DNA from 3 places in the Halobacillus sp. ABD4_316 genome. Region 2 is predicted to be linked to each of the others. Evidence: riboswitches for the same ligand, from Rfam matches in the RefSeq annotation. Region 2 holds a riboswitch; each other region holds the start of a gene.

The links. A riboswitch is a leader RNA that binds a small molecule or an ion and turns the genes downstream of it on or off. The one in region 2 is predicted to bind thiamine pyrophosphate.
Region 1: another riboswitch for thiamine pyrophosphate. It lies ahead of tenA (thiaminase II); the one in region 2 lies ahead of thiW (energy coupling factor transporter S component ThiW).
Region 3: another riboswitch for thiamine pyrophosphate. It lies ahead of thiT (energy-coupled thiamine transporter ThiT); the one in region 2 lies ahead of thiW (energy coupling factor transporter S component ThiW).

The regions. Positions count from the first base shown of each region.
Region 1 is NZ_JBSWZA010000001.1:83,348-90,770, forward strand. Features, by position in the region: gene egtD (L-histidine N(alpha)-methyltransferase) at 1-537, shown strand, start outside; gene ACXAJH_RS00515 (2-thiouracil desulfurase family protein) at 610-1,068, shown strand; gene ACXAJH_RS00520 (hypothetical protein) at 1,339-1,572, opposite strand; gene ACXAJH_RS00525 (hypothetical protein) at 1,623-1,871, opposite strand; gene ACXAJH_RS00530 (hypothetical protein) at 1,964-2,125, shown strand; gene ACXAJH_RS00535 (NUDIX domain-containing protein) at 2,243-2,683, shown strand; TPP riboswitch at 2,728-2,835, shown strand; gene tenA (thiaminase II) at 2,945-3,640, shown strand; gene tenI (thiazole tautomerase TenI) at 3,637-4,236, shown strand; gene thiO (glycine oxidase ThiO) at 4,241-5,350, shown strand; gene thiS (sulfur carrier protein ThiS) at 5,363-5,566, shown strand; gene ACXAJH_RS00560 (thiazole synthase) at 5,569-6,336, shown strand; gene ACXAJH_RS00565 (thiazole biosynthesis adenylyltransferase ThiF) at 6,333-7,352, shown strand.
Region 2 is NZ_JBSWZA010000002.1:289,397-296,819, forward strand. Features, by position in the region: gene ACXAJH_RS08550 (PucR family transcriptional regulator) at 1-1,658, shown strand, start outside; TPP riboswitch at 1,747-1,856, shown strand; gene thiW (energy coupling factor transporter S component ThiW) at 1,936-2,424, shown strand; gene thiD (bifunctional hydroxymethylpyrimidine kinase/phosphomethylpyrimidine kinase) at 2,471-3,274, shown strand; gene thiM (hydroxyethylthiazole kinase) at 3,271-4,035, shown strand; gene thiE (thiamine phosphate synthase) at 4,032-4,649, shown strand; gene ACXAJH_RS08575 (aldo/keto reductase) at 4,728-5,630, opposite strand; gene ACXAJH_RS08580 (threonine synthase) at 5,662-6,882, opposite strand; gene ACXAJH_RS08585 (M24 family metallopeptidase) at 7,064-7,423, shown strand, end outside.
Region 3 is NZ_JBSWZA010000005.1:165,837-173,259, reverse strand. Features, by position in the region: gene ACXAJH_RS17750 (phospholipase D family protein) at 1-1,317, opposite strand, end outside; gene thiT (energy-coupled thiamine transporter ThiT) at 1,418-1,984, opposite strand; TPP riboswitch at 2,072-2,170, opposite strand; gene ACXAJH_RS17740 (alpha/beta hydrolase) at 2,252-2,998, opposite strand; gene ACXAJH_RS17735 (SDR family oxidoreductase) at 2,976-3,860, opposite strand; partial or broken gene yfkAB (radical SAM/CxCxxxxC motif protein YfkAB) at 4,060-4,722, shown strand; gene ACXAJH_RS17725 (hypothetical protein) at 4,778-5,266, shown strand; gene ACXAJH_RS17720 (hypothetical protein) at 5,310-5,471, opposite strand; gene ACXAJH_RS17715 (anti-repressor SinI family protein) at 5,714-5,875, opposite strand; gene ACXAJH_RS17710 (hypothetical protein) at 6,076-6,324, opposite strand; gene ACXAJH_RS17705 (nucleoside 2-deoxyribosyltransferase) at 6,324-6,782, opposite strand; gene ACXAJH_RS17700 (DUF4352 domain-containing protein) at 6,883-7,419, opposite strand.

The DNA.
Region 1 (7,423 bases), on a different contig from region 2:
CAGCCGTTTACACTCCCTGATTTGAAGGGGAAGAAGAAAGTCGTTTTCTTCCCAGGCTCTACGATCGGAAATTTTGAACCGGAGGAGGCAGAGCGTTTTCTCGGAAATATCCGAAGCCTCCTGCAACCCGGCGATCAGCTGATCCTCGGAGTTGATCGCAAAAAAGACGAAACGATCATAGAAGCCGCTTATGATGATGCGGCAGGGGTGACCGCAGCGTTTAATAAAAACTTGATCACAAGGATGAATCGTGAACATGGAGCATCGATTGATGTGGAGAGTTTTTCTCATGTGGCTCTTTATAATTCAACTGCCGGGAGAATTGAAATGCACCTGGAAAGCGTCAGGGATCAGGTTCTTTCCGTCGGCGGGTATACCATTGAGATGAAAAAGCAGGAAAGAATCCATACAGAGAACTCCTATAAATATGATCCGGAAGATATGATTCAACTGGGCAGATCGAGCGGTTTTCTGCTTCAGCGTGTCGTATCAGATGAAAGAGAGTATTTCAGTGTCTGTCTGATGGAAGTGGTTTAGGTGGAAGGCCCGGACTCTGTCAGCAGGGTCTGGACTTTCTTTTTAATAAAAGATAAAGGGAGGAAAAGAAGGGTGATTTTGATCAGTTCCTGTCTGGCTGGTATGAAAGTGCGCTACGATGGCACCGACTGCCTCCAGGAGAAAATTCAAAAATTAATATTGGAAAAGAAAGCGGTTCCCGCCTGCCCGGAACTGCTGGGAGGATTCATGGTCCCGCGCCCTCCGGCAGAGATTATCGGCGGTGATGGAGAGGATGTCCTGAAAGGCCGGGCCCGTGTAATGGAAAAGACAGGAACCGATGTAACAGAGACGTACATAAGAGGGGCATATTTGACGTTGGAAACGGTAAGAGATCTGCAGATTGATACGGTAGTGTTGAAGGAGGGAAGCCCGTCCTGCGGCAGTACCCTCGTCTATGACGGCACGTTCAGCGGGAGACAGGTTACTGGAAAAGGGGTCACGGCGGCCCTGCTTGAACGGAACGGCATACAGGTGATGAGTGAAATTGATTTTATCCATACGTTGGTGTAAAGAGCCCCTCTCCAGGGGCTCTCCTCATGTAGAAAAGCTTTTCTCCTCGAGGGGGGGACTGCGATTGTCACGCTCCGCCTATCGGTGGATGCCCGCCGCGGGCACGGCCTCAGCTGACTTGGGCACGAAAACCACCTGCCCAAGTGGATCTTCACCTTATGCTTTTCCACAGGCGTCACCATCGAACACTCCACGTCGCCTTCCCTTATGCGATCTAGGATGTTTAAGTCGCGTTTGCAGGAATAGGGATCTCATCTAAAGGGACTCTTATTATTGGATGAATCCGGCTATGGAAGTAAACAGACAGAAAACAGAGACCGCATAATAAATGGAGGCACGCTTTTTGGTTGTTTCTTTTTGTTCTTCAAGGCCAAGGATAACCATAAGAATGGCAAAACCTGCGAGAGTGAAAGACAAAAGGTCTCCTGATTTATCTGTCCATAATCCGTAGCCGGACAAAAGGATGATTATGACTGATAAGAGGATTCGAATCTTTTTTAACATATGTATCCGCTCCTTATAAGTGGATGGTTCTCTTTAACTGCTGCCTTCCCTTAGAGGACATAAAACAACAAGACAAGACTGACAGCGGTAAAGCCGAAGTTTAAAATGGCATGCTTATTTTGGCGGATCAAGTGATACCTCCAGGCGTCCAGTCCGCTTTTCACTGTCCAGAACAGGATAAGAAAGAGGGATCCCGTGTAGGTGTTGGATGGATTGACATCCAACAGAAACCATCCGGCAGTGATCAAAAGCGCAGCGGGAAGGATGTTCCACGCAGAAAGGACTTTCAGTTGTGTCATTGTTTTCCTCCTCTCCGAGCCATATTTTACCTGAGATGAGCATAAAAAAACACCCGTCCTGAAAAGGGCGGGTGTTTTTAGAATGAAATGACTTGACTTGTCCTTCCCTGCAGAGGACCATTATCGTGGATATCCAGCGCTTTGGTAAGGTGGAAGAAGGAGCAGGTGTCGTTGTCTACCTCGCTTCCCTGAAGGCTTCTGCCATTGATGGAGCGATGCAGAAAGTCAAAGACGTTATTATCCGTTCTGTGTAACGGTTTATAATAAAGAGACACTATGAATATGCTCAATAGTCTTTTCTTCATGAGGGGGAGGAAATTGAAGCGGTGTGTCGAATTTGGTAAGGATTGGTTAAAAAAGGAGGTTTGTATATGTCGTATTCTTATATCATAAACGTAGAAGCGGCCATTATGAAAGAGGACCATATTCTACTTATTCAAAGGTCACCGGAAGAGGAGCACGCGGGAGGATTGTATTCGCTGCCTGGAGGGAAAATGGAGTTCAGTCCGGATTCCCTTGATGTGCTGGAAGATAACGTCCGCCGTGAAATTAAAGAGGAGATCGGCCTCACTTTGGATGGGGACCTTACCTATGTACACAGCAATACTTTTTTAATCGGGGATATCCAGGTTCTGAATATCGTGTTTTTGACTACGGATTTCACAGGAGAGCCCTATATAAAGAGTCCGGAAGAAGTGGCGGACATGGTCTGGGTCGAGCCGGGTCTAAACGAGAGTCCCGTCCCGATTCCTCCATGGACCGCCAACAGTATCCAGAAAGCCGTGGAACGGCAGTCGAAAATCTGTTTTTGACAAAAAATTCTAACGTGTTACGATGAAAGGGAATTGAATAACGAGCGATCCACTAGGGGTGCCTTCTCAAAGGCTGAGATTAAAGTGATGCTTTAAGACTCTTGGAACCTGATCTGGTTTATACCAGCGTAGGGAAGTGGCCGATACCTATACATGTCTATGAAAATAAATGTATATCAGCCACTTTTCCTATGCCGGGGAAAGTGGCTTTTTTAGTGGGAAAAATCAGTGGCGGATCGTTCAACAAAGGAGAGAGTGGATATGACATTTTCAGAAGAAATCAGAAAGGCCGTGGATGAGATTTGGGAGGGAAGTTTTCACCATCCTTTTGTCACAGGGATTGGAGAGGGAACGCTTCCTCTCGAAAAGTTCCGTTATTATGTGCTTCAGGATTCGTATTACTTGTCTCATTTTGCCCGTGTCCAGTCACTGGGAGCTGCAAAGTCTGAAGATATGGCTGTCATGGCCAATATGGCGTCTCATGCTCAAAGTACGTATGAAGCTGAGCTTGGGCTTCATGAGAATTTTTTGAAGCAGCTCGGCATTACGCAGGAAGAGCGGGAGCAGTTCAAACCGTCACCAACGGCCTATGCGTATGCGTCCCATATGTACAGAGGAGCGTATAACGGGGACTTAGGGGATGTGATTGCGACGATTCTTCCGTGCTACTGGCTGTATTATGAAGTCGGCGAACATTTGAAAGAATCGTCACCGGAAGAACCGGTCTATCAGGAATGGATTGCGGCTTACGGAGGGGATTGGTTCCGGACGCTTGTAGAAGAGCAGATCGAGCGCCTTGATGAACTGGCTGAAGCGAAAACAGATGCCGGCAGATCCCGGATGAAGGAATTGTTTATCATCAGCAGTCAGTATGAATATATGTTCTGGGAAATGGCTTACCGTATGGAGGAATGGCCGTTTGATTTAAAACAGTCGATCGCAGCCGGACGTGAATGAAACTGCACGTCATTTCCACAGGGCGGCAGTCCAGGGAGGAACTGTGCACAAGGGTGGCTGCGATTGAACCGATGATTGATTTCTTCCATCTTCGTGAAAAGCAGTGGTCCGCAAGTGAAGTGGCGGATACTGTAGATGCTTTGACAGACCTTGGGTTTCCAACCGAAAAGCTCGTCATCAATGACAGGGTGGATGTAGCCGTGGCAAAAGCAGTGCCTCACGTGCAGCTGGCCGGACACAGTCTTCCGGTCGAAGAGGTTAAGCGGGCTTTTCCTTTTTTAAACGCCGGGTGTTCGGTCCATTCTGTAGAAGAAGCTGTCACTGCAGAAAAACGGGGAGCAGATTTTATTTTGTTCGGACATGTCTTTGAGACAGCATCCAAGCCTGGATCGGCGGGACGCGGGCTCGAGGCTCTGCAGAGGGTCACACAGGCAGTCTCGCTGCCTGTCACCGCGATAGGGGGATTGACACCGGAAAATGTCAGCCGTCTTCAGCCCTTTGGAGCGTCGGGAGCGGCTGTACTATCCGGCATTCTATTAGCAGACGATGCGGAAAAGGCGGTCCGCCGTTATCAATACCGACTGGGAAGGAGATGAAGGGATGTTTTATGACGCAATTGTTGTGGGTGGTGGAGTGATTGGGAATTCTATTGCGTATCAGCTGGTTAAGCGGCAGAAAAAAGTCCTCGTCATCGACCGGGGGAAAACTGGACAGAAAGCATCAAGCGCCGCCGCCGGCATGCTTGGGGCTCAGTCCGAATGGGAAGGGGACGATCCGCTTTTTCAAATGGCGAGAACGAGCCGGGCGATGTTTCCTTCTCTTGCAGCTGAATTGAAAGAACTCAGCGGGGTGGATATCGGACTCCAGCAGAAAGGGTTGTATAAAATTGCCCTTACGAATGAGGAAAAGGAAGCGTGGAAGCAGCTGGGGAAATCGCAGGAAGCGGTCGGTGAAACAGCCCGGTGGATCGATCGTGATGAAATGCGTGATACAGAGCCGTCTCTTTCCGACAGGATTACAGGAGCATTATACCTGCCGGAAGACGGACAGGTAGACGCACCAAAGCTGACAAAAGCGTATGCGGCTTCGGCCGCAGCGCTCGGCGCGGATTTCCTGGAACACACGGACGTCACCGGTTTGGTGGAAGAAAACGGTCGGATCATTGGAGTCAGCACCATCGGAGGCACGTATACAGGGGATGCTGTCATCGCAGCGGCCGGGGCGTGGAGTGCTTCGCTTTTGAATGCTGAACGCACCATTGTGGAAACGTACCCGGTCAAAGGGGAGTGCTTTTCTGTCCGGACGAAACGGCCGCTCATCACAGGGACCCTTTTCACAAAAGGCTGCTACATCGTTCCGAAGGCGGGAAACCGCCTCGTTATCGGCGCCACTGAACAGGTGGGTTCCTTCGACGAGTCCGTTACTGTAGAGGGCCTTTTTCAATTGATGGAAAAAGCCCGACGCCTCGTTCCTTCACTTCGGGAATCCGAAATGGAAGATACGTGGGCCGGAATCCGGCCGCAGACGAAAAGCGGCATTCCCTATGTCGGTCCTCATCCTGAAAAAGAGGGGCTGTGGCTGGCGACAGGCCATTACCGGAACGGCATCCTGCTTTCGGCGGTGACTGGAACGCTGGTGGCGGACCAAATCGAAGGGAAGCCGGTGGAGCTGGACTGGGTGACGAGTGGACAAAGCTTCATCACGTTATAAAGGAGGATCATCATGAATGTGAAAATAAACGGCGAGTGGCATGAGATTCCTGACCATCTGGATGATGTCCGTACGCTTCTGAGTCACTTTCAATTGGATAACCGGGTGGTGATGGTGGAACTGAACGACACCATTTTAGTAAAAAGCGAGCACGGCCATTCACAGTTGCATGAAGGCGATCAAATGGAACTGGTCCAATTCGTAGGAGGAGGATAATCATGCTTAAGATTGGAAATTTCACGTTTAACTCACGACTGCTTTTGGGGACAGGGAAATATCCTGATTTTGAAGCACAGAAAAAGGCTGTAGACGTATCGGAAACCGATATCCTTACCTTTACCGTCCGGAGAATGAATATTTTTGAACCGCAGCAGCCGGACCTGCTTCAACAGCTGGACGTAGGCAGTTATACACTTCTGCCTAACACAGCAGGGGCGGAAAATGCTGAAGAGGCGGTGCGGCATGCAAAATTAGCCAAAGCTTCCGGACTTTGCGATATGATTAAGGTAGAAGTGATCGGCTGTAAAAAAACGCTTCTGCCCGATCCGGTCGAAACGTTAAAGGCGACGGAAATGCTGTTGGAGGAAGGCTTTACGGTTCTTCCTTATACGTCGGATGACGTCGTCCTTGCAAAACGACTGGAAGAAATGGGAGCCCACGCCGTAATGCCAGGGGCGTCCCCGATTGGGTCAGGGAAGGGGATTCTCAATCCGCATCAGCTGGATTTGATCATTGAACAGGCCGAAGTGCCGGTCATTGTGGATGCGGGCATCGGTTCACCAGCCGATGCAGCAGCGGCGATGGAACTTGGCGCTGATGGTGTGCTGTTGAATACTGCTGTATCTGCCGCCGATGATCCTGTGAAAATGGCGGAAGCGATGAAGCTTGCCATACAGGCCGGACGGCTCGGATTTGAAGCAGGGAGGATCCCGAAAAAGCGTTATGCTGCGGCCAGCAGTCCAATGGAGGGAATGAGCCGAACATGAACGACCGATATTCAAGACAGACTCTGTTCCAGCCCATCGGGGAAACGGGGCAGGAGAAAATCAGCAGCAAACATGTACTGATCATCGGGGCAGGTGCCCTCGGAACCGGAGCCGCTGAAAATCTTGTGCGCGCCGGGGTGGGAAAACTGACGATCCTTGACAGGGATTATGTGGAATGGAGCAATCTTCAGCGTCAGCAGCTGTATACAGAAAAAGACGCAGAGACCCGGCTTCCGAAAGCGGTCGCTGCCCGGCAGAAACTGGAGCAGGTAAACAGTGAGGTCATCATTGATGCAAAAGTCGTCGATGCGACACCCCTTGAACTGGAGCCCCTTCTGGAGGGCGTTGATGTCATCATTGATGCCACTGATAATTTTGATATCCGGATGATCATCAATGATCTTGCCCAAAAGCATCAGATCCCGTGGATTTACGGGGCCTGTGTCGGAAGCTATGGCATCAGCTATACCATTCTTCCGGGAGATACGCCGTGCCTGCACTGCTTGATGGAGCAGGTGCCGCTTGGAGGATTGACATGTGACACCGCAGGTATTATCAGTCCAGCGGTCCAGATGGTGACCGCTCATCAGACAGCAGAAGCTATGAAACTGTTAGTCGAAGACTGGGACGCTGTCAGGAAGAAACTCGTTTCTTTTGATCTATGGACGAACCAGCATTCAGCCATCGGCGTCTCCAGCGTGAAAAAGGATGACTGTCCGTCCTGCGGCCGAGAGGCATCCTATCCGTTCTTATCCTATGACCAGCAGATGAAGACAGCTGTCCTCTGCGGGCGCGACTCTGTGCAGATCCGCCCGGCATCGAAGCAGGAATGGAACCTGACCGTGCTCGCCGAGACCCTGTCCGGTCAGGACGGCAAGGTGGAACAGAACCCGTACCTGCTTTCGTTTACGACCGGGGATAAGCGGATGGTGTTCTTTAAAGACGGACGTGCCCTCATTCACGGAACCCAGAGTGTAGCCGAAGCGAAAACCCTCTATCATCGGTATACAGGATAAAAAAAGCTCAGAGACCCTGTCTCTGAGCTTTTTTCCATTTGTAGAGAGCACGTGTTCTTTTCTAATGCCTC
Region 2 (7,423 bases):
TGAAGCTGCCGATGTTAGAGAAAGCGAACGTGCAGACGCCTGTTTATGAGCGTGATGTGGAGTGGATCTCTGTCATAGAGACGCCTGTCGAAAATTTTGTGAGAAACAATGAATTTGTTCTCAGCACGGGAGTGGGATGCGGGGAGGATATCCCGGCCCTGGAGGCCTACGTGAAGGATGTCATCCGGTCAGATGCTTCCATTCTGGCTTTTGCCACCGGCCGTCATTTGTTTAAAATCCCTGATCGTATCATTGCTCTAGCTGAACAACATGAGCTCGTGCTTGTGGAAATCCCCTGGGAAGTACGGTTTGCGGATATTCTTCAAGGCGTGCTGCAGTTAATCAATGATGAGAAACAGAAGATTCACAGGCATGTCGAAGGGATCCGTCAGGAATTGATCAATTGCGTGCTGAATGGGAAGGGACTTCAGGAAATCACGACCATCCTCTATCAATACACAGGGCTGCCCAATGCCATCAGTGACCATTTGAAGCACATCCGGGCCAATCAGCATTTTGATTCTTCCCTGATTGAAGCGTTGAACGGGCGTAAAGAAGCGGTTGTTTCTTTAATTGAGCATCCTTTCCGTGTGGAGCACCCGCTTACACATTTTATAGAAGCTTATCAAATCGGTGAAGAATGCTGTTATCAGCTTACGATTCTATCCAACTATAAGAAACAGGGATATTTGTTGTTTCAGCCGGAAAAGGACCAAGAGGTAACAACAGAGATGATGACGATTCTTGAGCACACGCTGACCGCCTGTGCCCTTTATTTCGTGAAGGAAAATGCCATCGAAATGACAGAAATCCGTCTCAAGGATAACTTTCTTTTGGAACTGGCGAAGCAGGAGCAGCGCATGGACAAGCAGCTGTTGTCGAAAGCCAGGCTTCTCGGCTATGATCTTGAGAAACCTTACGTCTGCTTTGTCGGAGAGGTTCTGTTCCATCGGCCGGCAAGCCGTTCAGTAGGAAACGATGGACAGCTTCCCTCTTCTTCTTCTCTACAGAGCCGCAACTATTACATCCAGAAGGAGGCCGCTTATGCCGGGCACATGGTGGGACGGCAGGTGATGACGACCTTTGATGAAGAGAGAGTCATCATCTTTCTGGAGGCGGATAAAGCAGGCAGTGAGGAAGCAGCGAATCAATTTCTGGACCTTGTCGAAAGGCGTTTGTTCGAACTGCTGGCTGGTGTCACGATCCAATGGGGGATTTCGTGTCATAAAGAAGGGTATCAAGTCTTCCATCACAGCTATGAGGAAGCGCGGACAGCCCTGCAGATGGGAGAGCAGCAGAACGAGGCCGGGGGCCGGACATTCTTTAAGGAGACAAGGATGAACAGGCTTTTGATGGCCTTATCCCATAAAAAAGAAATCGAGGATATTGTTCAGGATACTCTCCAGCCCCTGATTGATTATGATCAGAAAAGGCAGGCGGAGCTTCTTCATACATTTATGGTTTATAACAAGTACAACAGCAATGTCAGCCAGACATCGAGGGCACTGAATCTGCACCGGCAGTCCCTTCTGCACCGGCTGAGGAATATTGAACAGCTGACGGGGTTGTCCTTGTTGAACGCGGATGATTTATTTTTACTGGAGCTGAGTGTGCGGCTGTGGCTCCTGAAAAAAGTAGAGAAGCCCGGGCCGCAGTGAACGGAAGTCTTTTTGCCTGGCTGCATGAGGCAGGAGATGATGACAGATTCAACCAGTTTTGTTATGATGGATGCAAGTGAATAGATTTCAAAACTACTAGGGGAGCCTGAAGAGGCTGAGAGGAAAGCATGGACGCTTTCTGACTCTTACGTACCTGATCTGGTTAATACCAGCGGAGGGAAGTAGTCACATGATCGTCATTGATCGACTTCTTCTATCAAAACCAGGTCCCCGGTGGACCTGGTTTTTTATTTTATTCCCAGGAAGGAGCTGACTGATGAATAAAACCAGAATTCTTACATTCATGGCCGTCCTTGTGGCCGTAGGTACACTAGGCTCGCAGTTTTTATCGTTTCCCGCTGGAGCAGCCAAAGCCTACCCTGTCCAGCACGCCGTCAATGTCATGGCAGCCGTAATGCTCGGTCCGATTCCAGCGGTGGCGGTCGCTTTTGTCATCGGCCTGCTGCGTTTTCTGCTGGGACTCGGGACGATTCTGGCTTTTCCCGGAGGTATGTTCGGGGCGTTTTTTGCCGGTGTATTTTATAAGGTTTATGCACGGAAGCTTTCTGCAGCAGCAGGAGAAGTGCTGGGCACAGGTGTGATTGGTGCTCTGGCCGCCGTTCCCTTCGCCAGCTGGTTCATGGGAAGCTCAGCAGCGGTCTTTGCGTTTCTTCCGTCGTTTCTAGTGAGTAGTCTGTCAGGAGCGGTCATTGCTGTGTTCCTTTTATCAAGAGTGAAGGTGGAAAGCCCGCTCCCGCAGTCCTGATGAAATCCAATTGAAAAGAATGATTGATAGGAAAGGAAGTGGTTCAATGAAACCCGCATGTGTATTAACAATTGCCGGTACGGATCCAAGTGGAGGAGCCGGCATCCAGGCCGATTTGAAAACATTCCAGGAATTGAAAAGCTATGGTATGAGTGTGGTGACTTCGGTTGTCGCCCAAAATACGACAGGAGTCAAAGATGTGCATCATCTCCCTGACTCCTTCCTCCGTGAGCAGCTGTTTGCGGTAAGTGATGATATGCCGGTGCACGCTGTGAAGACAGGGATGATTGCCAATAAGGAAATGATGCAGGTCATTAAAGACTGGATGCAGACCATCGATGCTCCGTATATTATGGACCCTGTCATGATTGCTCAAAGTGGAGATCCGCTTGTAGAGCAGGAAGAACAGATCTATTTAAAAAGGCATCTTGTACCAGAATCGACGCTTGTCACCCCCAATATTCCGGAAACAGAAACCCTTCTCAATCGAAGGATCCATCATGAAGAGGATATGAAGGAAGCAGCTGTGGAAATTGTAGAACAGCTGGGAGCCGGTGCTGCGCTTGTAAAAGGCGGCCATTTAAAAGGGAAAGCGGTCGACTTTCTATATGACGGATATGAGCTGCACACCTTCGAAGAAGAACGGATTGATTCAGCGAATACCCATGGCACAGGCTGCACGTACTCGGCTGCTATAGCCGCTTATATGAGCCAGGGATATCCGCTCGCGCAGGCGGTAGAGAAGGGCAAGCATTTTGTGACAGAGGCTATTCGCCATTCTTTCGATCTTGGTAAAGGGGACGGCCCGACCAATCATTTCGCTGTACGCAGGGAGGTTTTTCATCCATGACACAAACATTGATCCAGAAGCTGCGGAGTGAACGCCCTTTGATTCATAACATTACCAATGCAGTCGTCATGAATTATACAGCCAACGGCCTGCTTGCTCTCGGCGCTTCGCCGATTATGTCGAATGCCGTTCAGGAAGCCGGGGATGTCGCTCGTTTGGCAGACGGCCTTCTGTTGAATATCGGCACATTGAACGAGCAGCAGGTGGAAGCGATGCTGGAGGCGGGAAAAGCGGCGAATGAAGCCGGCGTCCCTGTCGTTCTGGATCCTGTAGGAGTCGCTGCCACCTCCTACAGGGAAGAGGCCTGTAGGAAAATATTGTCGACGGTTCATGTCGATGTGATCAAAGGCAATGCGGGAGAACTGGCTTTCCTTGCTGGAGAGAAAGTCGAAACAAAAGGGGTGGACTCTGGAGAAGCCTCCAATACCGATGAGATTGCTCTCAAAGTTTCTGAACTTTATCAGACGATGGCTGTCTGCACAGGCAAAACCGATGTGATCGGGTATGAAGGAGAAGTCTTCAAAAACGATACAGGACACCAATGGCTTTCAAAAGTCACAGGATCCGGATGTCTGCTAGGTGCCGTTCTCACTGCGTTTCTTGCCATTGAAGGAGACCGCGCAGGAAACGTCCGGGCCGGTCTCTATCATTTTGGTAAAGCAGCAGAACAGGCCGCTTCTCACCCTCATGTGTCAGGACCCGGGACATTTGTTCCTGCGTTTATCGATGCTCTGGGAGCAGAAGAGGAGGCGGACCGGTGAATTTGGAACAGCAGCTCAGAAAATATTTGATCATGGGCAGTCAGGACTGTGACAGGGACCCTTTATCCATCCTGGACGAAGCGATTGAAGGGGGCATTACGGCTTTCCAATTCCGGGAAAAAGGGGAAGGGGCGCTGCAGGGGGATGAAAAATATCAGCTGGCGGCTGCATTGCAGCAGCGCTGTAAATCCGCCGGTATTTTATTCATCGTAAATGATGATGTGGACCTTTTCCGCCGATTGAACGCGGAAGGCATCCATGTCGGTCAGTCGGATGAACACGTCAAGGGGATCCGGGAGGCACATCCTGATGCGGTGATCGGTCTGTCCGTCTCCGACCTGGATGAATGGGAAAACAGCCCCGTTGATCTCGTTGATTACCTTGGAGCAGGACCGGTCTATCCTACAACGAGTAAAAAGGATGCCAACCCGGTTTCCGGTACGGAATGGATCAAAGAATTAAAAGATAGACAGCCGGACATGCCTGTGGTCGGCATCGGCGGCATCACCACGGAAAATGCACACAGAGTGATGGAAGCCGGCGCATCCGGCACAGCTGTCATATCCGCCATTACGAAAGCGGAGGATATCCGGAAGGCTGTTGGAGAGTTATAAACGCTGAAAAGGACCGGAACGACGCAATGACGAGCGTCGTTCCGGTCCTTTTTATAGAATCAAACGTTTGTAAATGAATTACGGTACATCATGGCCCATGGAGCTCTGTAGAATTTCAAACCACTGATCATGAGTAAGGGTGTAATCCAGGCTTCTAACGGCACCGGCGATCCGGTTCTTTTTACCGGATCCGACGATCGGCATAATCCGGGACGGATGGTTCAAAAGCCAGGCATACATGACTTCATCTATGCCCTCGGCACCGATTTCCTCCTGGATCTTCGCCAGTGTGTCTCGCAGCCGCACGGCTTTATCATCGTTGGATGTAAAGACTTCTCCGCCGGCCAGAGGGGACCAGGCCATGGGCGCGACGCGTTTCTGCTGACAAAGGTTTAACGTACCGTCTTCAAAGTTTTCCAGTTGGTAGGCGGAAAGTTCCAGCTGGTTGGTTACAAGAGAAAACGGCAGATAGGATTCAAGCATCTGCCATTGATGATCCTTGAAATTGGACACACCAAAGGTACGTACTTTTCCTTCTTTCTGCAGCTGAATAAAGGCCTCAGCTGTGGATGCAGGGTCCATGAACGGGTCGGGACGAAGGATCAGCAAAGTGTCTACATACTCTGTCTGAAGATCGGTAAGCGACTGTTCCACCGACTTGATGATATGTTCTTTCGTCGTATTGTAGTGATGAGACATATGCTCCGGGCGGTTTTCTGAAGGAAGTACGATGCCGCACTTCGTTACAATCTCCATCTGATCCCTGAGAGATGGCTTCAGACTGAGTACCTCTCCGAAAAGCTTCTCACAAGTATAGCTTCCGTAAATATCAGCATGGTCAAATGTCGTTATGCCTTGATCGATATTGTGTTCAATCAAGTCCAGTGTCTCTTCCTTCGATTGGTTCCAGTCGGCTAAACGCCATAATCCGTGTACAATGCGTGAATAAGAGAGGTCTTCTGCTATTTGTATGCGTTCCATTCTATCCCAACTTTCTTTAAGAATACTTTCATCATACCTTTCTTTTCAAAGTGTCACCAGGTTGAAGGATTGGAATATCAAGGTTTACGGTGTCCGGATATTTGATGCCGGCTCCGGTATTCAATACGACGACGTGCTCTTCTTCCTTGATCCAGTTCTTCTGACGCAGCTGCCGGGCAGCAGCAAAAGCAGCCGCACCTTCCGGGCAGACGAATGTTCCCTCCATTTCCGCCGCCCGCTGCTGTTCTTCCAGAATCGATGATTCAGATACAGCAGCCGCACAGCCATTGGACTCATAGATCGCCTCCAACACAAGGAAATCACCGATGGCTTTCGGAACGTTGATTCCAAACGCCATCGTATCTGCATCCTCCCAGAAATCGGACTCTGTCCGTCCCTCTTCCCAGGCCTTCACAATGGGGGCACAGCCCTCTGACTGGACAGCAGCAAGTCGCGGCATCCGCCCGTCTTCTACCCATCCCAGTCGCTGGAGCTCCCGAATCGCTTTATAAATACCGATTAAACCGACGCCGCCTCCGGTCGGATACAAAATGACATCCGGCAGCTTCCATTCGGTCTGTTCTGCGATTTCAAGCCCCATTGTTTTCTTTCCTTCGATTCTATAAGGCTCTTTCAATGTGGAAACATCATAGATGTCCGGGTCCTGAGCGGCCCGTGAAATGATTTGGCCGGCATCGCTGATCAAGCCATTGACAAGGAAAAGGCGTGCTCCCGAAACCGCGCACTCATTCCGTGTGATTTTCGGGGCATCGACCGGCATAACAATGGTGGGGGTGATGGACGCTCTGGCGGCATAGAGGGACCAAGCCGCTCCTGCATTGCCATTTGTCGGCATAGCCAGTTCCTTCACGCCAAGTTCGCGGGCTTTGGATACCCCGACAGCTGCTCCGCGGGCTTTGAAAGAGCCCGTCGGAATGACGCCTTCATCCTTCATATCCAGATGGGGGATGTTCATGTCTTTTCCAAGAGCGGGCAGAGAAAGGAGCGGTGTCATCCCCTCTCCCAGGGAGACCCGGTAAGAAGGGTTCTGTAGTGGAAGAAGTTCATGATAGCGCCAGAGATCGGGATTGCGGTCCCTGAGGCTTTCTTTTGACCAAGATGTAGACAGCGCTTCCAAATCATAGTTTACAAGCAGTGGTGAGCCGCAAGTACATAAGTGGTGAGGTTCTGAGGTGTTGTAGGTTTTCGAGCATTTCGGGCAGTAAAGGTGAGAGATGTAACTGTACGTCATGGATCATCCTCCTACAAGCATTTATAAAGAGCATAACACCAAAGGGGACATCTGTGTCCATTATGTAGCAAGGACAGCCTTGAAAATTCATACAATTTTTACATTACATAAAAAATTTCTGTTGAATACAATGGACGTAATGAAGATTTAAAATTCTGACTACTTGGATGGAGGGGATGGAATGGTTCTTCCGTTTGACATTTTGGAGTACCAGAAGCGTCTGCAGGCCGTCAAAGGAAATATGGCGGACAGAGGGATCGATGTGCTGCTGATAACGGATCCTGCCAATATGAATTATCTCTCCGGTTATGATGCGTGGTCCTTTTATGTCCATCAAATGCTCGTAATTTTGATTGATGAACCTCAGCCACTCTGGATTGGCCGATACCAGGATGCCGGCGGTGCCAAAGTGACGACATGGATCTACGATGAAAATGTCATCGCCTATCCGGATTACTATGTCCATTCAGCCGTTTACCATCCGATGGATTTTGCAGCGGAAATCATCCGGCAGATCGGTCAGGGGAAACGACGCATCGGT
Region 3 (7,423 bases), on a different contig from region 2:
GTAATCGTTGACCTCCTGGAAGACCTCCTCCTCCCCGGGCCCGTGGATGACGACATCCGCTTCCAGGTTAAGGTTGGACAGGTTTCTTCTCGTATAGTTGGCGGAACCGGCGACGATGGCGTCATCATCCGGCCCATCTATATACAGCATTTTCGTATGATACTGCTCGACGTTCGTGTCATACCAGCGCAGCTTGATGTTCTCATTTCCGAGGTTCTTCAGCTCGGCAGCCACCGGCAAATTGGGGAGCCCCGGCTTCTCATGGCCGAACGCGGTTTTATTGGGATCCATAATGATGCGTACTTCAGCCCCGCGGTTGGCCGCTTCATCGATCCGGGCGGTCACCTTTTTATCCGCTAAATAATACATCCCGATCCATACGTCATCCCCTTTACCAGCGTCCTCCAGCTCTTCCAGCACGGCGTCATAGATCTTTCCTTCGGTCACGAACTGTGTCTGAAGCGGTCCTTCCTGCTCTTCCCATTCATAGCTGCTGTAGTCGATGAATTCCCCGCCGGAATAGCGGGCCACCGCTTCTTCTGCTTCCAAAATATCCTCTATAATCGGACCGTCCATTTTGAAAGCGACGTTCTCATGGTACCCACTGGCATCATGAGGGTTAGCCGTGGATACAACGGCTGAATCCTCAGTCACAAGCAGCTTCCGGTGGTTCGCCTTAATATTCAACAGCTTCATGTAGGATCGAAGCGTCACGTCAGGGGCCTCCTTGGCAATCGGATTGCCGATCCACCCTTCTCCTCCGTTACCCATCCAGGAAAACATCAGACGCCACGCACTCGAGTATAACGGATTGGAATCTCTCAGTTTGTCCAGATTGGTTAAGACGACGTTCACCCCGCCATCTTCCAGGCGGCGGATTGTTTCCGATTCATAGGAGCCGTAAATGGTATTGATTTGGTCGGTAATAAACACGACTTCAAGCTCAGGCACTTCTTCTTTTCTTTCTAATACAGCGTCCACGAGACGACTGCTGATTTCGGGAAATTCATTTTTCCCGTTCGTGTAGCCGTTGAAAAGAAACATATCAGCGACAATAAAATCATCCGCTTCCCCTATAGTGGCATACATCTCCTCAAAAACCTGAAGATCATGAACCGTATCCCCCTCTTGATTCTCATAGGAGAGGTCACGGAAAAACTCGATATCCTCCATCTGATGGACACCGCCCTCGTAGGAAACGCCTTCCGGGAGCGCTTTCCATGAGGTATGATAGGCAATCATGACCGAAAGGATCAGCACGATCAAAAGCAGCAGCCAGACCCATTTCTTCTTTAATAACCCCTTTATTTTTTTCATTCTTATCCCCCCTGGTCTCTGCCTGTCTTTTCACTACCCGGGGGTGTTTCAAACATGGAAAAAAAAGCCTTCTACCGCAGGGGCAGAAGACTTTTCTCATTTAATGAAGCAGCAGCTTTGGACGCTGTATGAACAAAAGGCTGATTACGATGGCGCTTAAGATAAACGCAGGCAGCATGTATCCGCCATTATAAACGAGGGAGTACAGCCAGACCGGCTGTCCTTCCGGCGCAAACTCACCGTAAAAGATGATCCCTGCTGCGAAGTGACCGAAGAAGCGGAGTACACTGCCGATAAAGCACCCCGCGATGATCCACCCGACGAGAGCTTTCGTTTCCTTGGAGCGGATCGCATTCCAAAGCGGTTTGGCCACGATTCCTGCCGCACCGATCACCGCAAACGCCACAATGTAGTCCAACAGCGTCTGCAAAGGGGTGATGATATAGGCACCGGTCAAAATCTGATAGATGCCGAGCAGCAGTCCAGTAGCCGCGCCTCCCTTCACGCCCCAGCGGAAGGCCATAATGAAGACCGGCACCATTGCAAACGAAACGGAACCGCCCTGGGCCCATAATTTAAATGATAAAAACGGAAGGATATCCAGTAGTAGTGCTAATGCGGAAAAGATCGCAATTTCTACTAAAAATAGGACTCTGCGGTTTCTCATTCCAGCATTCCTCCTTTAAAAAAAGACACAAAAAAAGCAATGCAGACAGGGACGCTTCCTGATGGAGGGATCCCGAATGCATTGCACCATCAAAAAAGCCGCCATCCCTGCGCCAGTACTAACTGACAGGTTCGAAGGGTCTGAACGAGGTTCACTCTCAGCCGCTAGGCTCCCCTTGTAGGCTTTGTACCGATTACTCTTCTTGCTATGCTTCTATTATATCAAACTTCTCTCCGATGACAAAACTTATTTCCCGGGCAATGGAGTCTATTTTGTATTCGTATACATCTGGAAGAATTCCAGACTGCGCTCGACAATCAAATCCTGGTCATGATCCAGTGTTGCGACATGGTAGCTGTTTTCCAAATGGACAAGCTCCTTGTGCTCCGAAAAGACCGAATCAAAGATCACTTCTGAATTATTGGGCGAGACGACGTGATCCTCATCCGAGACGAAAATCAGAATCGGGCAGTGAATCGTATCAAGCCGCTTTTTCACATGATCCATTAAGACCGTGATTTCGGTAATGGATTTGACCGGTGTTTTGTCGTAGGCCAGTTCATCCTGGCCGGGGTCTTTAATATCGGAGCCGATGGCATCAAGAAAACGTTCGTCTGTCGCCGCACTCTCCTCCATCACCGGGATGTCGATTGCTGCATTGATCGGAATAACCCCCTGGATGTCCTTATGCTCACCGGCCATATAAAGGGCAAGCGTTCCTCCCATGGATAAACCGACGACGAATATAGAACTGCACCGTTCATTCAGCCATTGATAGGCGCTCTCCACTGATTCGATCCAGTCCTTATAGGACGTCGTCTCCATATCCTCCGGTGCTGTGCCGTGTCCTTTCAACCGTGGACAGTAAACGGTATAGCCTTCGCGTGCGTATGCTTCTGCGAGCGGACGCATGCTCTGGGTCGTCCCTGTGAACCCGTGGGAGACGAGTATCCCCACCTCATTGCCCTCGTATTTGATTTCCTCTGCCCCATCAAGAATGCTGTACTCGGCCATCTGGTTTTCCTCCTTTTGTTTTGGTGGAACCTAATATCCGTTTCAATACCGCCTTTTCGAGCCATGCCCATGGAAGAATCCTTTTCAAAAGCACGTTGGTACGGACGCCCGCTCCGACTGGATAACGCAGTTTTTTCAGCTTGTCTTTTTGGATCAGTCCTGTCATGAGGTCGGCGACGGAAGCCGGCTGGGCCCGTGACTCTTCGTTCAAGGCACTCCACAGTCCTTTTATGTAGGAAGCATACGGCGACGAAGGATTGTGTACTTCCTCTGGAAGCTTCATACCGGACGACCAGATATTCGTCTGAAAAGAGCCTGGTTCAATCAACGCGACATCAATGCCGAATGGCTGCAGTTCAAAGCGCAGGCTTTCAGAAAGTCCTTCCAGCGCATGCTTGGACGATACATACGCCGATAACCCCGGAAAACCGATCAATCCACTGACACTGCTGACATTTAGTATTTTTCCGGACCCTTGGCGCCTCATGACGGGCAGAACAGCCTTCGTGACGGCTATAACACCAAAGACGTTCGTATCGAACTGCCGGCGGTATTCCTCAAGTGGGACCTGTTCCAGGAACCCTCCTACCGCATAGCCCGCGTTGTTCACGAGCACATCCACCCGCTCCAGTTGTTCTGCTTTTTCCTTAAAACGTTCAATCGAGGTATCATCCGTGACATCCAGCTGCCACACTTCAATCTTCTGCTTCACGTCTTCCGTCAGGTCTGCGTTTTGGAAAACCGACGCTTTTTCCATATTCCGCATTGTTGCAATGACACGGAAGCCTTTCTCTGCACATTTCACAGCGGTCTGCTGTCCGAATCCGCTGGAGGATCCGGTAATCATAACGGTTGGCTGCATCGATGGTGTCCTCCTTTATCTATTCGTCTACCCTTTTCCTTTCGTTGTCACACGGGGAAACTCCTTTTTCGATATGCAGGCGTTTCCTGCTTCTTTTTCACGTTCGTCAAGAAGGAATGGTATAGTTCGAGCTTGAATAATGTTAGAATAGGAAAGGTTAAGACCGAATCAATTAAATAGAAAGGAAGTTTCATATTTTATGAGTACCAACATGAAGCTTCAGAAGCTTACACCTGAGTTTGACCCGTGGGAAGCCTACATGGACGTGAAGGAACACGGGCATATGACGTTATCCAATATTGAATTTACGACGACGACGCTGTGCAATATGCGCTGCGAGCACTGTGCGGTCGGATATACCCTGCAGCAGAGGGACCCCGAAGCGCTGCCGATGGATTTGATCCGGAAGCGACTGGACGAGATTCCTCATCTGAGGACTTTGAGCATTACCGGCGGGGAGCCGATGATGTCGAAAAAATCCGTCGAAAACTATGTGCTGCCCCTGTTGAAATACGCTCATGAACGCGGCGTACGCACACAGATCAATTCCAACTTGACGCTTCCTTATGAGCGCTATATCCCGATCATCCCCTATCTTGATGTTTTACATATTTCGCATAACTGGGGAACGCTTGAAGAATTCATCCACACCGGATTCGCCCGCATGGAGCGCAAGCCTTCCGAGGAAAACCGGAAGAAATTCTTCGACCGGATGGTGGAGAACTCCCAGCGTCTCTCGCATGAAGGCGTGATGGTATCCGCGGAAACGATGCTGAACCGACGCACCTTCCCTTACCTGGAAGCGATCCACGATCATGTGAAGGAAATGAAGTGTGCAAGGCATGAAATCCATCCGATGTATGCCATGTAACAAATCTCATGACTAACATAACCCTTATAAATAAAGGAGAATTAGCTTGGATTACATATCATTAATATCAGGTATAGTAGGTACAATCATTGGGGGATTAATTACTTGGTTGAATACTAGGTACAACCTTAATAGACAGTTTAAGGAGCAGAGACAGAGAATAGAACAGCAGGAGAGAAAGGCTGAGTTAATTGCCCTAAATGCTGTACAGAAAGAACTCGTGTTTAACACCATTAAGTTAGGACAAATAAAAGAGATACTGCAATCTCAGGATATGACCTACATTAACTTTAAAAATAGTGGCTTTGATATATTTTTTAAGATGAATAAGTGGGAAAAGCACAGTGATATCATTGAGATGCTTGAGGACTTGCCTGAGCTTGGAAAGTTACAAGCCTTTTATATAAACTTGTCTACAGATATAGCTACTCAATCCATCAATTTAGAAAGGACAGAAAAATTTATCAGTATGGGACTAAGGGCAAGTGATAACCTCAAGGAGTACATAAAGTTTTTAAAAGGGGGAGAGGATTAACTGTTTCCTTTCCTTTTTTCATATAAAGAAAAGCCCCAAACCACTACAGGCTCAAGGCTTTCTTAACAAGGTTCTTAAAGTCTGGCTCTCCTTCTGACACCACCATAACTCCACCCTTAGTAATATAGATATCTTCCTCCTTAGGCTGTTCCAATCCAAGATGTTCCGCAATTATTGAATAAGGTTTAACCTCAGTTTGTTCCATTCATACCATCTCCTCAAAGTAATGTCTTTCACTACTCTGATTAGAAGCTGATCTGAAACTGTGACAGCACAAAAAAAAGAGGAAGGCAACTGCCCTCCCCTACAAAGTAAGTAACTTAAACCAAGATGGAATTACTACGAAAATACCTATTAAGATGATTACGCTACAGCAACCATAAAACCATAAAGCATCATGCCAACTGATATGCTCCTCACCAAAAAAGTAATCATTCAATGCTCTAATCATTTAGCAGCTCCCCCATCAAGAAACTTACTTACCTCTTCCTTACTCAGACCTAACTCTTTAGCCTCCTGCATTAGCCTCTTCCACTCATCCTCAATCCAAGCAATATGATAAACAGCTTCCATAAGTGACATACCTTTTAAATCCTCTTTCTTTAACATTCCATTTCCTCCTAAGCGAATTACAGTATTCTGTAATTGATAGTTTAAAATTTTTTATTGCTTTCTCAAGCGCATATTTAATATACCACCAATTACAGAATACCGCAATACACTTTTGTAACTTTTTGAGACATTTTTTAATACAGTATTTTGAGACATTTTTTAATACAGTATTTTGAGACAATAAAAAAGAGAAGGCTTTAAGCCCTCTCCTGTTTGATACTTACCTCTATTCCTTGAGGCAATCTCAGTACTACCTGCTCAGTAGTCATGCCTCCCACAGTATGATGCCATCCATCAAAGCTACCTAAGTGTACTGGCTCTGTCTCAACTGAAAACTCCAGTACAGTAAAGTCCTCTTTCAGCAAAGCTACTGCCAGCTCCTTTAGCATCTGCTCATCTACTTTATTCTCATATGTCTTTTTCTCAACCTTTTTCATCAAGCCCATTAGATGACCTCCCCTGTGTAAACACTCTTAGGCATCTTGAGGAAATTGTAATCCTCAACCTGTTTAGCATCAGTCATGTAAGCATGTAGACTGTCAGACAACATAAGATTTACTTTTGTATCCTTCTCATGAATTAGAATGATGGGCTTACCTTTAGCAAAGGCATATCCTATCTCAAAGGCAGTACCTGCATCTGTATGATGATCTTCAAAGTCATGGACAGCTACAATTACATCAGCCCATTCAAGGTGAAAGATATCATTCCCAAAGACTGCTTTCCTCCAGTTTTCAGAACCAAAGGGGAACATGTCCATCTGTTGTCTCATTGGAGAGAAGAACATCCCAACAAAAGGATTAGCCTCAAGAGCTGCCTCCACCCTTTCCACCCTATCAATTTGCTCAGGGTTAAAGAATGGACTAGCAAGGTAGATATTAGGTTTTTTCATTTCAGATTTCATTAAATCGCCTCCTGTAATGTCTTTCATCACTATAGTTAGAGGCTGATCTGAAACTGTGACATAAAAAAAAGAGAGGCATCAGCCTCCCTTAGATTAAGTATTATTCAGGTTTTATGTTAAATGTGATTTCCTTATCATCCCATGAAAAACTTGGCTTATAAATTAACTCATAGGACTCAGCTTCCGGCACATCATAATATAATTTTCCTGCCAGTTTCTTTTCAGAGTTTACATCCCCAGAAATTGAAAGTTCATCATACCCATAGTATTCAGATAGTTGATTACCCTCAGGGTCATAGATATTAAATTCAGTAGAGTCAATGTAAGTTGATTCTTCCCCTGTATTATTAGTAGCAATATTTATTGTTAGGATTTTACCATTCTCAGATGGAGAATACTCAGCAGGGTCAGTAAATGAGGCATCTTTAAGTGTAATCTCCAAGTCATTTACTTTTACAGTGTCTCCTACAGAATAAACCTTTTCCTCAGTCTCTTCTTCTGTAGTCTTTTCACCCTCAGCCTGCGCCTCATTGTCACTAGAAACATCCTCCACCTGAGTTTCCCCACAACCTGTAAGTATACCTCCTGCCAACAAACACATACCTACAGTAGACAAAAAGAATTTTTTTGCTTTCAAAATG